4 regions of the Bacillus sp. UNCCL81 genome follow, and region 1 is predicted to be linked to each of the others. Evidence: predicted binding sites of a transcription regulator. Region 1 holds the regulator's gene; each other region holds the start of a gene.

Region 1 (4,151 bases):
CACCACGTAACATTGCGCGACGTGCTTCTTCACCAAATCTAATGTCCTTTGCCATGAAAATGACCTCCTTATAATATAAAAAATATATTTTTTAATTTAAGTATTATTATTTTATTAACCTATGATTGCAAGTATATCGTTTTCGCGAAGTACTAAGTATTCAGTACCACCGTACTTAACTTCTGTTCCTGAATATTTAGAGAAGATAATGCGGTCACCTACAGATACTTCTAAAGCTACGCGCTCACCATTTTCAAGTACTCGGCCAGTACCTACTGCAACAACTTTGCCTTCTTGTGGCTTTTCTTGTGCACTACCTGGTAACACGATACCACTAGCAGTTTTTTCTTCAGACTCAACAAGCTCAATTACAACACGATCACCTAATGGCTTTAACATGTGTAATACCTCCTCAATAATCAAATCATTATTTTTTAGCACTCATGTATATTGAGTGCTAACACAATTATTAGTTTAAATAATATCAAAAAATTTTGCAAGCCCGAAGCAGGCACTTTTCTTGTCGAAATTTAATAAGTTTTTTTCTTTACAATCAAAAGTAAAATAAAAAGTGAAAATTTCTTTTAAGAAACATAAGAAACGAGTAAAATAATGTACGTGTTGTTATAAACCTTTGGGTTCTGAAAAATATCAACACAAAGGAGCTATCGTATTGAAAACTAGAGATTTATGGATTTTATTAACGTATGTCGTTCTTCAATATTCAGCGGTATTTGGAGTGCCCTATTTATTAAATAGTAACTTATACGCTGGAGTGGATCAGAAAACGGCTTCTCTTGAAGCAGTGGCATTATGGGGTTGTATTAGTTTCGTAACTGGATTAATTATTATCCTTATCTTATTACATAAGCCCATTTATGAAGGAATAAAGCATTTAAAAACTAATTATCGTACAATAATAAATTGGGTTGTTTTAGGTTACTTCATAACAATGCTAAATCAAATTGTTTGTAATTTAATTTTAATTTATGTGTTTCATTTACATAAGGGCTCAGAAAATACTCAAAATATCATAAACATTGCAAAGCTTAATCCGGCTTTTATTATCATCCCAAGTCTAGTTGCACCAATTTTAGAAGAGATTATTTTTCGTCGAATCATTTTTAAGAGGCTTTATAATCGTTTACCATTTATTATATCTGCTGGAATTAGTTCAGCGATCTTTTCGCTTATGCACGGTGACTTGCCCTTCTTTTTATCTTACTTTCTAATCGGTTTTGTATTTTGTTACTTGTATAAACGAACAAACTCAATTATGGTACCAATCTTAACACATATGTTAATGAACTCTTTTGTCGTTTTTCAGCAAATCAATTTACATTAAAAACCCCCAATTCTTTTGGGGGTTTTTGTATTAATATAAATTTATTGTTGTAAAAAATATGCCAATGTTTGCAGTTCAACTGCTAAGTCTATATGATGAATGCGAATATGTTCTGGTACACTAATTCGTGCAGGTGTGAAATTTAAAATACCTCTAATATTTTTTCCATTTAATCGATCAGCTATTGATTGTGCTACAGGTGCAGGAACAGTTAAAATAACGATTTGAATATCTTCATTCATAACTTCCTCTAGATTATCTAGATTATAAACGGGTACTCCACCTATTTCAGTACCAATTTTATTTGGATCAATATCAAATGCCATCTCAATTTTTGTATTATTATTTTTTATAAAATTATAGTGTAAGAATGCAGTTCCTAAATTACCAACACCAATTAATGCAACTTTCATAACTTCATGCTGGTTAAGCGCTTTCGAGAAAAAAGTTAATAAATAATTTACGTTATAGCCATAACCTTTTTTACCAAGTGCTCCAAAATAAGAAAAATCTCTTCTGATTGTAGCGGAATCTACCTTTACTGCTTCACTTAACTCTGCTGAAGAAACTCTTTGTTTACCTGATAAAGACAAATTCTTTATAAAACGGTAATATAAAGGTAGACGTTTAGCAGTAGCTTGTGGAATTTTAATTTGTTCCGAATCCATTTTTTAATCCCCCACTTACTGTAATTCTTTTTACTATGGTGTGTAATTTAACTTTATTTTAGTAATAAAGTACTTGTTCTAATGTAAAATATACACTATATTTAAGAATTTTGACAGTCTACAGTTACATACATAAAAAATTTTGCAATGAGGTGTTATCCATGATTCTTTTACAAGTAAATAATGTCTCAAAGTATTTTGGTAGTGACATTATACTTTCAAATATAAAATTAGAAGTTCAAACGAGTGATCGCGTTGCCATTGTTGGTCGAAATGGTGCGGGAAAATCTACATTATTGAAAATCATAGCAGGTGAAATATCTTATGATGGCGGTGAAATAAATAAACCTAAAGATGTTACTGTAGGCTACCTAGCCCAAAACACTGGTTTACAAAGCAATCAAACGATTTGGGAAGAATATTATTCTGTTTTCAATCATTTAGTAGAGATGCAAGACAATATGAGAAAATTAGAAGTTAAAATGACAAGAGAGGATGTCTATTCTAACCAAGCCGTTTATGACAAGGTTATGAATGAATATGATCATCTTCAATATACTTTCAAAGAAAACGGTGGTTACCAGTTTGAAGCAGATATTCGTTCAATTATTAGTGGTTTAGGTTTTAGTAATGAAGATTACGAAACAAAAATTTCTTCGTTAAGTGGTGGACAAAAAACAAGACTGGCATTAGGTAAGCTATTGTTGACGAAGCCTGACTTGTTAATTTTGGATGAGCCTACTAACCATTTAGATATTGACACTCTTAGTTGGTTAGAGCGCTACTTACAGTCATACCCTGGTGCAGTATTAATCGTTTCCCACGATCGATATTTCCTTGATCAAGTTGTTAATATTGTTTATGAAATATCTAATCATAAGCATCAACGATTTGTTGGTAATTATAGTAAGTACCTTGAGCTAAAGGCAGCTCAATATGAACAAGAGTTAAAACAGTTCGAAAAGCAACAAGAGGAAATCTCTAAACTTGAAGATTTTGTGCAGCGTAATATTGCACGTGCATCAACTACAAAAAGAGCTCAAAGTCGTAGGAAACAATTAGATCGAATGGTTCGATTAGACAGGCCACTTGGAGACGAGTCTTCTGCTAATTTTTCATTTGCAATTGAAAAACAAAGCGGTAATGATGTGTTGTCTGTACAAGATTTATTTATTGGCTATGATCGTATCCCAACAATTGATCAGCCGATGAGATTCGTTCTGAATCGAGGCGATAGTGTCGCATTAGTCGGTCCAAATGGTGTTGGTAAATCGACATTACTTAAAACAATTATTGGAGATTTAGAAAAATTACAGGGTACGATTGATTTTGGTGCAAATGTTTCAGTTGGTTATTATGATCAAGAGCAAGCAAAACTAACTTCTAATAAAAGAGTTTTAGATGAACTTTGGGATGATTATCCATTAAAGGCCGAACAAGAAATCCGAACAATATTAGGTAATTTTTTATTTTCTGGAGATGATGTAACAAAAATTGTTACTTCTTTAAGTGGTGGAGAAAAGGCAAGATTAGCTTTGGCTAAGCTTATGATGAAAAAAGCTAATTTCCTAATTCTGGATGAGCCTACTAACCACTTAGATCTAGATAGTAAAGAAGTATTAGAAAATGCTTTATTAGATTACCCTGGAACTATTTTATTTGTTTCTCATGATCGTTACTTTATGAACAGATTATCCACAAAAACTTTTGAACTAGCAAAAGCAGGATTATCAATTTATTTGGGTGATTATGACTATTACCAATTTAAGAAAAACGAAGCATTTGAAAAAGAACAAGCAGAAAAAGAGGCTACATTCTCACAAGTTAAACAAACTTCTCAACCAGTTTCTGATTATCAACAAGACAAAGAATTGAAGAAAAAAATCCGTCAAACTCAGCGCCGTATAGAGGAAATTGAGAGTAATATATCGCAAATTGAGCTTGATATAGAGACGATTGAACTAGAATTATGTAAGCCAGAGGTTTACGGTGATTTTCAATTAGTACAAGAATTAACAATTAAGAAAAATGATATCGAAGCTAAGTTAATAGACCTAATGGAAGAATGGGAAAACTTACAAGAATAATGTCTAAACGGATAAGCTTTTTGCTATCCGTTTTTTCTTATCTACATATTT
Region 2 (4,151 bases), on a different contig from region 1:
CAGTAATTACAGCAAATGGTGTAACCTCTGAACCAGTACCAGAAGTAGTTGGTATTGCGACAAACTGAGCTTTACGTCCTAATTTAGGGTATTTATAAGCTCTTTTTCGAATATCTAAGAATTTTTGTTTAGGCCCGTCTAAAGTGGTTTCTGGGTATTCAAAAAACATCCACATACCCTTGGCTGCATCCATTGCTGATCCACCGCCAAAAGCGATAATCGTATCCGGCTCAAATGATTTCATTCTATCTGCACCCTTTATTACAGTAACATCTGAAGGATCTGGTTCTACATCTGAAAAAATTTCAATTTGTATATTTTCTTGTCTTTTCTCTAGATAATATTTAATTATGTCAACATAACCTAATTTAACCATTGCTTCGTCTGTTACAATAAATGCTTTTTTAATATTAGGCATTTTTTCTAAATACTGAGTTGAATATTTTTCAAAATAAATTTTTGGTGGCAGTTTGACCCATTGCATATTCATATTTCTTCTTCCTAATTTTTTAATATTTAATAAGTGTACAGTTGTTACATTAGACGATACAGAGTTTTTACCATGTGATCCACAGCCTAATGTAAGAGAAGGAATAAATGCGTTATATAAATCCCCAATTCCTCCATGTGCTGAAGGAGCATTTGCAATAACACGACATGCTTTCATTCTTAGTCCAAATTCTTTTTGAATTTCTTCATTATTACTATGAATAACTGCAGAATGGCCTAATCCTCCTAGCTCTAACATTTCTTCACAACGTTTAAACCCTTCTTCTTTTCCATTTACTTTAATAGCAGCTAAAACTGGACTTAATTTTTCTCTTGTTAAAGGTTCATTTGCACCAACGCTTTGACATTCAACGATAAGAATTTTTGTATCTACTGGTACATTTACACCGGCTAACGCTGCAATTTCATATGCTGATTTACCAACAATATCACCATTTACAGCACATGTAGCTTCATTTATGACAAGCTTTTCTAATTTCTTTTTATCTTCTTTTGTAGCATAATAACAATTATTTGCTTTTAACTCTGCTTTTACTACTTCATAAACTTCTTTATCTACAATAACTGCTTGTTCAGAAGCACAAATCATTCCATTATCGAATGTTTTTGAAAGAATAAGATCATTCACTGCACACTTAATTTCAGCAGATTTCTCGATATAACATGGTACATTTCCAGGTCCAACCCCTAAAGCAGGTTTACCTGTACTATAGGCCGATTTAACCATTCCAGCACCACCTGTAGCTAAAACAAGTGCTACTCCCTCATGATTCATTAAACACTTTGTTGCTTCTATTGAAGGGACTTCAATCCATTGTACACAGTTTTCAGGTGCTCCAGCTTTTATTGCCGCATCACGAACGATTCTGGCTGCTTCTCTACTACATTTTTGTGCGGAAGGATGAAAAGCGAAAATTATTGGATTTCTTGTTTTAATCGCAATGATTGCTTTAAATAATGTTGTTGATGTAGGATTAGTTGTTGGAGTGACACCTGCAATTACCCCAACAGGTTCAGCAATTTCTGTTATTCCAGTTTGTATATCTTCACTAATAATCCCAACCGTTTTATTATCTTTGATTGAATTCCATATATATTCTGTAGCAAATATATTTTTAATAATTTTATCCTCATAGATCCCACGACCTGTTTCCTCAACTGCCATTTTTGCGAGTGGCATATGTTGTTCTAAACCTGCTAGAACCATCGAATGTACAATTTTATTGATTTGATCTTGATTAAAATTTTCAAAATCTTTTAATGCTTTTTGTCCTTTTACGACTAAGTCATTTACCATTTTAGAAGCGTTACTAGTTTCATTTACAATTTTTTCTTGAACAGCCATTTGGCTCTCCTCCTCTAATGTTGGAAATTAATCATCCTATTTAAGGTTTCATTAAGTCCCATTTAATCATTTATGCTTGTGAAATATTTCACAATATTACTTACAAATATAATATATATCCTTTTTATTGAAATTGCTATGTCTAATTTGTGAAATATTTCACATTTTTTTCAACAAAACATGTTCCTCTTCTACTGATTCCTTTTCTTACTTCTAACTTTTTGTAGATTTTTGTTAATTCTTTTCTTTTTTCAAATATTTTCGCATATGATAAAATTAAGAATAAGTTCTAAAGTGAACTTATTTTTCACCTGTTAGATTTTTCTAACAAAACTGGTAAAAAGGACGTGTAACCATGATTGCTCGAAGGAGCATTTGGCAACGTAAAGACTTATCCTACACTTAGCAGTTTTAATTTAGAGAACCAAAAGAACTCTAAAATAAAACTGAAGGTAGGCGAAACTATGGTTGACAGGCGATTATGTTATTTCTTCAATGATATATAGCTATGTAGTTAGAAAGCAAAAAAACTAACTACGAGCTCTATATGTACGTAGTTAGTTTATAAGCTGTATTTTTAACTACTAACTACGAAAAGAGGAAATAACAATGAGTAACAATCGTTTGGGTGAGACCTTAATGATTTTAATTGGTTCATTTATTTTAGCCACTACACTGTATCATTTTCATTATCAAAATAATTTAGCTGAAGGTGGATTTATTGGGATTGCTTTATTAGTAAAGAACGCAATAAATATATCACCTTCAATTACAACTTTGCTTCTCGATATTCCTATTATCTTGATCGCTGGTTTGTATTTAGGTAGAAAATTATTAATCAATACTACGATCGGAGCCATCTCGTTTTCTGTTTTTTATTCTATAATAGAAAAAACATCTTCTAATTTTACTTTTAACTTTGGAAATCATCTTTGGATACCCGCTATCTTAGGAGGAATTTTCGCTGGACTTGGTTTAGGGTTAATTCTAAGAAGTGGTGGTGCAACTGGTGGAGATGATTTAATAACGATTATAATGAGCAAAAAATCAAAAATATCGATCGGTAAAGTATATTTTATTTTTGATGCTGTAATTCTTCTTTGTTCACTATCCTACCTGTCATGGAATGAAGTAGGATATACAATTCTTTCTGTGGCAATCTGTGCGAAAGTAACAGAATTGGTCTATGAAAGTAAATTTCAAAAAAAATCTGTTACAATTAAAACTAATGAAAAAAGATTACATGCTTAATGCATGTAATCTTTTTTTGATTCAGAAAAATCGGTGAGCTCATTTAGAACATTTTCTGCAGCTAAATCGTAAAGACAATCTTTGAAAAGTATTGCCAGTCTTCGATAATCATTATATTTATCTAATAGCTCGTCCACAGATGAAGCTTCACCCGTAAATGATTTCTTTACTTCTTCTTGCTTTTTAGCAAACTTAATTGTAAATGTACCTAGTTTTTCAAACATAGAACCGTAGAATTCATCAAAGTTCGATACGCTTACTAATTCTTCTTCTTCAGCATCAACTTGAAGACCATCAAATTCTCGTAAGAGTTCGTATATAATGCTACTGTACTCATCATTTAAATAAATACTTTTTTCGATCCTGTACCCGATCACTCGATAGAAATGACCATCGTTCTTTACAAATTGAACAGTATCATTTATTTTAAACTTAAAATACTTAAACATTGAACTTCACCCCTACCAATGTCTCTTTTATCATACTATTTACAAAACACTATAGATACTATACAGCCAAAACTTGTCAAATTTAAAAATCTTGCCTAAATTCCTTGCATTCTTGAAAATGACATAGAAAATTGGTAACCTATACGTACAATACCCACTTTATCTCAACTTCAAAATATAATTTAGGAGGTGGATCTTGCCTTGTTAACCGAAAACGACAAACTTCTTCTAGATGATTTAACAAGTTTAATGATTCGAGTTCGAAAAAACTGGCAAAAAACTGATGAAGAAGTAAAAAACTCCTTAACTCCACCAAAATATTTGCTTTTATATTTAATATATAAAAATCAAAAAATTACTGCTTCTGAACTTGGAAGACAGATTGGTTTATCTTCAGGCTCTATTACAACCGCTGTCAATAAATTAGTTAATAATCAATTAATTTCTCGAAAAAGGGATAGCCGTGATCGCAGAGTTACATGGCTTGAATTAACTGATGAAGGAAAACAGTTGATTGAAGAAAACTTCAATTTCCGTCAAGAATTGTGGTTAACATTATTCGAAAATCTTTCACATAGTGAAAGAGATCAATTTCG
Region 3 (4,151 bases), on a different contig from region 1:
TCCTACTCATGCCATAATTTTAGATTATTGGCTGAGTTTTTTTATTGCATTGCAATAAGCTTAAAAAAATTCTATTAATCTAATAGAATGTAAAAATTAACTTTATTGGAATTAAAAAAGCAATATACATAAAGGAAATTGAAGCATTTGCAACGAATAATTTTCTTTGGAGGTGTTAGATATGAGCAGTAAAAATAATGAATTGAATTGTAATAAGGAAGATTTGTATCTAGAGGTAATCAACGAAATGAAGGGAATACAAATTCATTTGTTAGAAGAGATCACTCGTTTAAGCAGCGAGGTTAATTTTCTTATTTCAGTTGTTTTACCAAATATAGATCGAGATAATTTAAATAATCATCAATTGGCCATGTTCGGTGAAATCGTATTGAATAAAAGAAGTTAAAGACAATTACGAAAAATTGATAAGTCTATGAGGCAATCAAACCAATTATGTTACGCAAATTACTTCTCTTTTACCTCTTATAACCACTTAAAATCGATTGTTGGATTGATGAACATGAATCCATGGAAGTAAAAATAGTTAAAGTAAAAATAGAAAATATCTTTTTTCTTTATTTAGTTTTACTCTTCAATCTTTTTTAGAGAAAACTTTACCATTATTTAATTGACACCAGTCCAATTCTGTTGTATCACTATATTTTGCGTTAAATTCATCGATCGAAAGGAAAACTTCAATATTACCTTTTTCCAGCTCTAAAAGAAGCGTATATGGAGTTAATCCGTAAACATTCGAAACAGCAATTAATTCACCTATATGTATTTTTTCTGAAAAATCAATTTTATCTTCCATTTCACTCTCACCTTACCATTTAGAATTTAAAGTCTACTATATACTTTTATATACTGCCCTTAATTCAAGTATATCTTCAATAATTCTTCAATCTAAAATTTTGTAGATTTTGATTAATTAACTAAAAGTACGAGAACAATCTTCATTACAAATTGAAAAAAGGTAAAAATGACTCAAGTATTTTTCTTGAGTCATTTTATTGTCATTTACTTACCGAAACATTTGTTTAGAAGTATTTTTTTATGGTTAATTAATTATTAATCTGATTAATAAAAGATCTTAATTTGTGATTTACATCACAAATTGAGATCGATATTTTTGGTATTCTTTTTTTAGAAAAACAAAGTATCAAAAATATTATGGAGGTATTAAAATGAATCAACCATTTAATGAGTTCTCTAAAATTAGTGAGATTGTTACTGAATTCCCAAAGGCAAGTGACCTATTTAAAACATATCGAATTGACTTTTGCTGTGGTGGAAATAGACCTCTAATTGAAGCGATTGAAGAAAAAAACCTTTCAAAAGATGAAATACTATCAAAACTAAATAAACTGTATCAAGAAAAAAAATTATCAAACGAAGTAGTAGTTGATTTTAAAGAAGCTTCTAGTAGTGATTTAATCGAACATATAGAGAACAATCATCATCGTTTTTTAAATGAGGAATTACCTCTATTAAGTCCATATGTAACTAAAGTAATGCGAGTTCACGGAGAAACTCAACCTCATTTAGTAAGATTACACAAGTTGTTCTTTGATTTAAAAACAGAATTAGAGGAACATACATGGAAGGAAGAAACAACAGATTTTAAATTGATTTTAGAATATGAACAAAACCCAACTAATGAAAATTACCTGAAATTAAAAAATATCGTTAGCGAACTAGAAAATGAGCACAGTTCTGCAGGGGATATTTTAAAAGAATTACGTGAAATTACAAATGACTATACCCCACCAAAAGAGGCTTGTGGTACTTATCGCCTTGTTTATCAAAGACTTGAAGCTCTAGAGGCTGATACATTCCAACATATCCATTTAGAAAATAATATATTGTTTAAACGAGCAATTATTAGGAATTAACTATTAGGCCTAGTATATATAAAATGGTCAATAAGGAAAACGGACATTAAATGAACATTTATTTAAAATGAAATTATCATTTTTTGGAAGATCTCTTAATGGTTTTAAATGCTAATCTGTTTGAGCAATGTTATGATTCCAATAACACTACTAATGATTTTTTTCAGAAGTTAAAAATATATGAGCTAATTTTTAGAAAAACAAAATCAATTGTTTAATGAAAGTTCGATATTAATTGACCTACAAGTTGTTTAATATACAAGTAGGTTAATCTAAGTAAAGGCTATTTGATTAGGATTTATTGCAGACTTTTTTTGATGGATAAGTTGATTGGAATGGAGGGATGCTCGACTCCTATGGGATAAGCGGGAAGGCTGAGACCCCGCAGGCTTGTCTCGCCCCATGGAAAGCGAGCATCCTGTAATGGAAATCAACATCACTCTACTCCTTTTACGAAAATTTGGTAATTTAATTGACAAGGTTGTTTTTCAACAGCGTGAAGGAGCATGACAATCTCATGCTCCTTCTTTAGTAAACTTCCGCTTGCAATTCTTCTATTTTTACGACTAAAAAGCCTTCTGAATCAATCGTAATTAATTCTTTTTTTCTTAATTGATTTATCGTACGATTTACTGTCTCTCTTGATGAACCAATCATATTAGCAAGTTCGCGATTTGTAAAATGTGTTGTTATTTTATATTGATTTTTATCTAAAGATACCCCATTTGTTTTACAAAGTCGTAATAATAACATGATTACTTGATCATATGTATTATGAAGTGTTTGTTCAACTAATCTAGCTTGTAGATCGATAATTTTTTCTCCAAGAAACTTTAATAACTTTATACATAGTTCAGGATATTTAATCAGAATTTGCTCAAAGTCAGCGACTGGTGTGATAATTAACTCTGCTGTTTTAAGCACTTCAGCATGTGCTGGGAAGGTTCCTTTTCGAAATAAACCAACATGTGGAAACATTTCACCAGTTCGTGGTACCGAAACAATTTGTTCTCTACCCGATAGATCAGTTATATGTATTTTTATCTTTCCGGAGTGTATAAAAAACACGCGATCAAGTTTGTCACCTTGCAAAAAGACAAATGATTTTGCTTTATATAATCTCATATGTGAAATATCCACTATCGATTGAAGCTCTTCATCCGAGAGATTTTTAAAAAGTGGTACTCTTTTAAAATGATTAAAAATCACATCTGACATTCAAAATACTCCTCTATGAAAAATTCCTTCTACTCTTAAATACAAGTATTTACCTTTCTCCCTTATATCATTAAATAGAAAAAGACTCCTTAGCTAGGAGTCTTCATTTTCTGATATTTATTCTCCAGGAAAAACTGGAATAAATTTAAATTCATTTACATTAAATAAACCTTTAGTCGTTAGTTTTATACTCGGAATAACTGGCAGTGCTAGAAATGATAATGTTAAAAAAGCGTTAAATGTATTGTTTGGTCTAATTTGAAGTAATGATTTTTCAATTTGATATAAACCTGCTTCGACTTCTTCGGCAGATTGATTACTCATTAAACCACCAATCGGTAATGATAATTTGGCAATAACTTTTCCAGATGCTACCACTACTATTCCACCGTTCATTTCTTCAATTGTTTTAATTGCAAGATACATATCATTATCATTCATACCGGCAACGATTAATTGGTGCGAATCATGAGCAATCGTTGTAGCGATTGCTCCTTCAATTAAATTTAAACCTTTTACTATCCCAAGACCAATCTCTTTTTCAGAATGATAGCGATCTATTACTGCAACTTTACATAAGTTTTCTGCGACATTTGGAACAAAATGAGTATATTCATTTGATAATTTTTCAATTAAATGATTTGTTACGATACTATTCGGATTAATTTCAATTATATTTGCATGCGTGTTAAAGTTTGTTTTTAATTCAAGATCTTCAATCTTTAGATCACCTATGCTTACTTTTGAATCAATCAAATTTGACTCTTCATTCTTTATTTGTTTACAATTTTGTTTGTTTTTAACGATAAACTCATTTTTACACCAAACGTCCGTCACTTCTACTAATTCTAAATCGTTTAAAAATACAAAGCTTGCTTCATATCCAGGAGCAATTGCACCTTTTTGTTTTAAACCATAGCATGTTGCCGGATTTAATGTTGCCATTGAATAAGCAGTCACTGGGTCAATTCCATATTTGATTGCTGTTCGAATACAAAAATCAATCGAACCTTCTTTTATAATATCGTCTAAATGTTT
Region 4 (4,151 bases), on a different contig from region 1:
ATGTTGTAAGTGGACTATTATGGGTTATGTGGGCATATTTATGGTATCTATTCTTTGCTGGCCTAGTATTAGGTAAGAAAATAGAACGATACACTGGAATCGTTGCAATGATACAATCTTGGACTACAATTACTCTTCCTGCATTTTTTATGCTTTTAGGGATTTGGCAGGAGACGGTAATTTCAAATGCATGGATCGTAGTTTTAGGAGCTTCTATTTTGTATTTTGTCATACATGAGATTAAAGCGTATGTTACAAATAAAAGATTCCAGTTGTTTAACCAACCTGAATTAAAAAATTAATGATAATACAAAAAGACTAACTTTTTAGGTAAGCTTAATGCTTTACCTAGAGTTAGTCTTGTTTTATTTTTGAAAACTTTGTAGGTTCTAGAGAAAATTACCTTTTTATACATGAATGAACGATTAGTGAGAAAGCTAAAAAGAAAATATCTTATAAAAAGGAGAACCTGCATTGAATGAAAAATTACTTTCTTAAAATAATTATTTGTTTAGTTTTTTTACTATTTCCATTTAAAGATGTATATGTAAATGCACATGAACAACAAAAACAAGTAGCTTTAATTTCGGTTAAAGATGGAATGATTACACAGGCGATAAAATATATTGCTGAACGTTTCCCTAATGTAACCGTAAGACAACAATACACTGAGACGTATTATGGTTTTTCTGTATCGGGTTCTCTTGAAGAGTTATCACAGTTAGCTAAAATGCCGTTAGTAAATGATATGCACTTTGTTACAACTTATAGAGCTCATTTAGAAGATAGTATCCCTTTTATTGGAGCGGACGAAGCTCAATTATATAAGGATCAAAGGGGAAGAAAGATTACTGGTGAAGGCGTTAAGGTAGGAGTAATCGATACTGGTGTAGATTACAGGCATCCTGATTTGAAATCAAATTATGGTGGCGGTTACGATACAATTGATTTAGATAAAGATCCAATGGAGACTAAACTTGAAGAAAAAAGCACATTTCATGGTACCCATGTAGCTGGTGTAATAGCGGCAAATGGAAAAAGAAAAGGTGTAGCCCCTAAAGCTACAATCTATGCATACCGTGCTCTTGGCCCTGGTGGCGTTGGTACATCTGAAACTGTTATGGCTGCAATTGAGCGAGCAGTGAAGGATAAAGTAGATATTATTAATTTATCGCTAGGAAATGATGTCAACGGACCAGACTGGCCGACAAGTATTGCGTTAGATAAGGCAGTAGAGAAGGGTGTACTTGCAATTACGGCTGCTGGAAACTCTGGACCAGGACTATGGACTGTTGGGTCTCCCGCTACTGCATCAAAGGCTTTAACAGTTGGTGCGAGCTATCCACCTGTTCTTTTCCCATCTATCCACGTGAAAAATAAAGAGACAATTATTAGTCCTATGATTGGATCTGCTAAATGGGGTAAAGGTTTAAATGGGCGATTTGTATTTAAGAAATATGGAGAAAAGCGTGATTTAAAAAGAGTAAAAGACAAAATTGTCTTGCTTGAAAGAGGAAAAATCACATTCACTGATAAAGTAAAAAATGCTCAAGATGCTGGTGCTAAGGCGGTTATTGTCTTTAATAATATTGATGGAAATTTCATCGGACAAATTAAAGGGAAATTTACTGTTCCAGCTGCGACTATCTCAAGAAAAGAAGGCTTAATGATTAAGAAAATCATTGAGAAAAGTAAAGTGGAAGCTAAGACTGGACATGAAAAGAAGGTTGATATACTTGCGGATTTCAGCTCTAGAGGGCCGGTAACAGGTACTTGGCAAATGAAGCCGGATTTATTAGCTCCAGGTGTACAAATAAAAAGTACAATTCCGGGTGGGTATTTAGCGCTTCAAGGAACGAGTATGGCAAGTCCACATGTTGCCGGAGCAGCTGCTCTAGTAAGACAACTGCACCCAGATTGGAGTATGGATGATTTAAAAAGTGTGCTAGTCAATACAGCAACACCATTATATAAGAATAATAAAAAGATGTATCATGCGTACGAACAAGGGGCTGGAAGATTAGATATTGAAAAGGCACTTGAGACTGAGACAACATTATTCCCTACGTCTTTATCTTTAGGAGTAACTAGAAAAACCGATTTACAAATTAAGAAAGATTTTGTCGTAAGAATATCGAATAAATCAAATATGCCAAAACAAGTTACGGCTATAAATAATCAGCCAGCCACAGGAATACAATGGGTATTACCGAAGCCTTTTACAATTCCAGCACACACTAGCAAAAAGATTAATCTTACTGCAACAGTTGATACGAAAGTATTAAGAGATGGATTTTATGATGGGGCAATAACGTTCAGCACAAATGATGATGAAAATTTAAGAATGCCGTTTTTATTATTACAAGGAGAACCGAATTTTCCGTCAGTAATGGGATTTCACTTTGGAAGAGTGAAAGGTAAAAATCGCTATAAATATGAACTCTATTTACCAAGTAAGGTTGAGGAATACAAAATTGCTGTTTTTGAATCAGAAACATTCCGATTGTTAGGTGTAATTGATGAGCAGGAGAACAGTAAGAGGGGGATTATCAAAAAGGAATTAGTTTTAAAAGATTTTCCTAAAAGTGGAATTTATAAGTTTGTGATATTTTATAAACGTAAACAATATGAAAGTGCAACGGAATCTTACGTCAATGTCGCTAAAATTTATGTTGAAGACTAAAAATTGGTAAGTATTTTTTAATAGTTTTTTAATTTAGGTAATTGACACATTTTTGTAACATATTGTATGCTTAACATGAATGTTTAAAAGGGTTTTCAATGTATGTAAATACTATGTTATTAAAATTTTTTGAACGTTTTGTGAACAATTTGTGAACGTTTTCAATGTTTAGAGATTTTAGCAGATATTTGTTGTAGAATTAACCATGATAAGACTTTTGGCAATTTTTTGGAGAATGAAAATTGACATGGAGGGATTTTGTATGAAAAACAACAATCAACATCCTCTTAAAGCAATGGCACTCATGTCTTCCATTCTAGCTCAGCTTGTCGGTTCTATTCTCATAGGCATCTTTTTAGGAAGATGGATTGATTCATTTTTTAATTGGCCAGTACCAGTATTTATGATCATCTTTTTACTGTTAGGATTATTTACTGGAATCTACGGCACGCTTAAATTAGTTAAGCAATTCACACCAGGGGACTAGTTACATGCAAAAAGATAATTTTAGACGATTCACACGAGATATGTTGTATATTATTGCTTTAGCTGTTTTAGGTTGGGCATTTACCGACTATAAAACAATATTCACAGGCTATATTCTCGGAACAGTAACTAGCTTTTATTGTATATGGATTCTACACAGAAAGATAAATACCTTCTTTGACCGAGTTTTAAAGCAACAAAAAGTTCGATCTTTAGGTACTGTAATTTGTCTTTCAGCGGTGGCTCTAGCTATGGTCATCGCGCTTCGGTATGAAAATTTTGTGAGCATACCGGCACTAACTGCGGGACTAATGACAGGACACCTTGTCATTATGATACATTTTGCATTACAACAAACGTCTTTTGCAAGGAAGAGAGGTGAATAAATTGGAACACGGCACTTATGGTTTTAAATTTATTGGTTTAGATTTTACGTTAACAAATGTTCTAATGACTACCATTGCTGCAGTAATCGTCTTTATCATCGCAGTTACATGCGCAAGAAGTCTACAAATACGCCCATCAGGAAAGCAAAACTTTTTAGAGTGGGTTATAGATTTCGTTAAAGGCATTATCAACAGTACAATGGATTGGGAAACTGGTGGTCGCTTCCTTACACTAGGTGTGACATTACTTATGTACATATTTGTTTCAAATATGTTAGGTCTACCATTCGATATCTCATTTGATGGAAACTCAGTTTGGAAATCACCTACATCAGACCCAGTCATTACTTTATCATTAGCAATCTTTATAGTTGGTTTATCACATTATTATGGTATTAAGATGCGCGGTTTTGGAGCGTATGGTAAAACATTCTTCCAACCAATGCCATTCTTATTCCCATTAAAAATTATTGAGGAATTAGCAAACACATTAACGCTAGGTCTTCGACTTTACGGTAACATTTACGCGGGGGAAATCTTACTAGGTTTACTTGCAACAATGGGTACACATGCTTATGCAGCAAGCGCAGGAGAAG

What was found. The regulator Rex, encoded in region 1, represses fermentation and respiration genes when NADH is low (regulators of the CRP and FNR family bind a similar motif). The targets are predictions, from matches to a motif close to TTGTGAAATATTTCACAA.
Region 2: the regulator Rex is predicted to act here: its motif matches at 1,932-1,949, upstream of adhE (bifunctional acetaldehyde-CoA/alcohol dehydrogenase).
Region 3: the regulator Rex is predicted to act here: its motif matches at 1,099-1,116, upstream of ric (iron-sulfur cluster repair di-iron protein).
Region 4: the regulator Rex is predicted to act here: its motif matches at 2,822-2,839, upstream of BM319_RS21190 (AtpZ/AtpI family protein).

Annotation. Positions count from the first base shown of each region.
Region 1 is NZ_FOMF01000023.1:14,651-18,801, forward strand. Features, by position in the region: gene groL (chaperonin GroEL) at 1-55, opposite strand, end outside; gene groES (co-chaperone GroES) at 115-399, opposite strand; gene BM319_RS23910 (CPBP family intramembrane glutamic endopeptidase) at 674-1,345, shown strand; gene BM319_RS23915 (redox-sensing transcriptional repressor Rex) at 1,387-2,013, opposite strand; gene BM319_RS23920 (ABC-F family ATP-binding cassette domain-containing protein) at 2,175-4,100, shown strand.
Region 2 is NZ_FOMF01000003.1:239,359-243,509, reverse strand. Features, by position in the region: gene adhE (bifunctional acetaldehyde-CoA/alcohol dehydrogenase) at 1-1,855, opposite strand, end outside; gene BM319_RS06950 (YitT family protein) at 2,495-3,106, shown strand; partial or broken gene BM319_RS25305 (YodN-related protein) at 3,103-3,240, opposite strand; partial or broken gene BM319_RS25300 (YodN-related protein) at 3,357-3,555, opposite strand; gene BM319_RS06940 (MarR family winged helix-turn-helix transcriptional regulator) at 3,757-4,151, shown strand, end outside.
Region 3 is NZ_FOMF01000002.1:316,443-320,593, reverse strand. Features, by position in the region: gene BM319_RS01715 (hypothetical protein) at 182-406, shown strand; gene BM319_RS01710 (hypothetical protein) at 593-814, opposite strand; gene ric (iron-sulfur cluster repair di-iron protein) at 1,188-1,895, shown strand; gene BM319_RS01700 (Crp/Fnr family transcriptional regulator) at 2,424-3,113, opposite strand; gene ade (adenine deaminase) at 3,231-4,151, opposite strand, start outside.
Region 4 is NZ_FOMF01000013.1:39,109-43,259, forward strand. Features, by position in the region: gene BM319_RS21180 (AmiS/UreI family transporter) at 1-302, shown strand, start outside; gene BM319_RS21185 (S8 family serine peptidase) at 479-2,683, shown strand; gene BM319_RS21190 (AtpZ/AtpI family protein) at 2,946-3,170, shown strand; gene BM319_RS21195 (ATP synthase subunit I) at 3,175-3,555, shown strand; gene atpB (F0F1 ATP synthase subunit A) at 3,620-4,151, shown strand, end outside.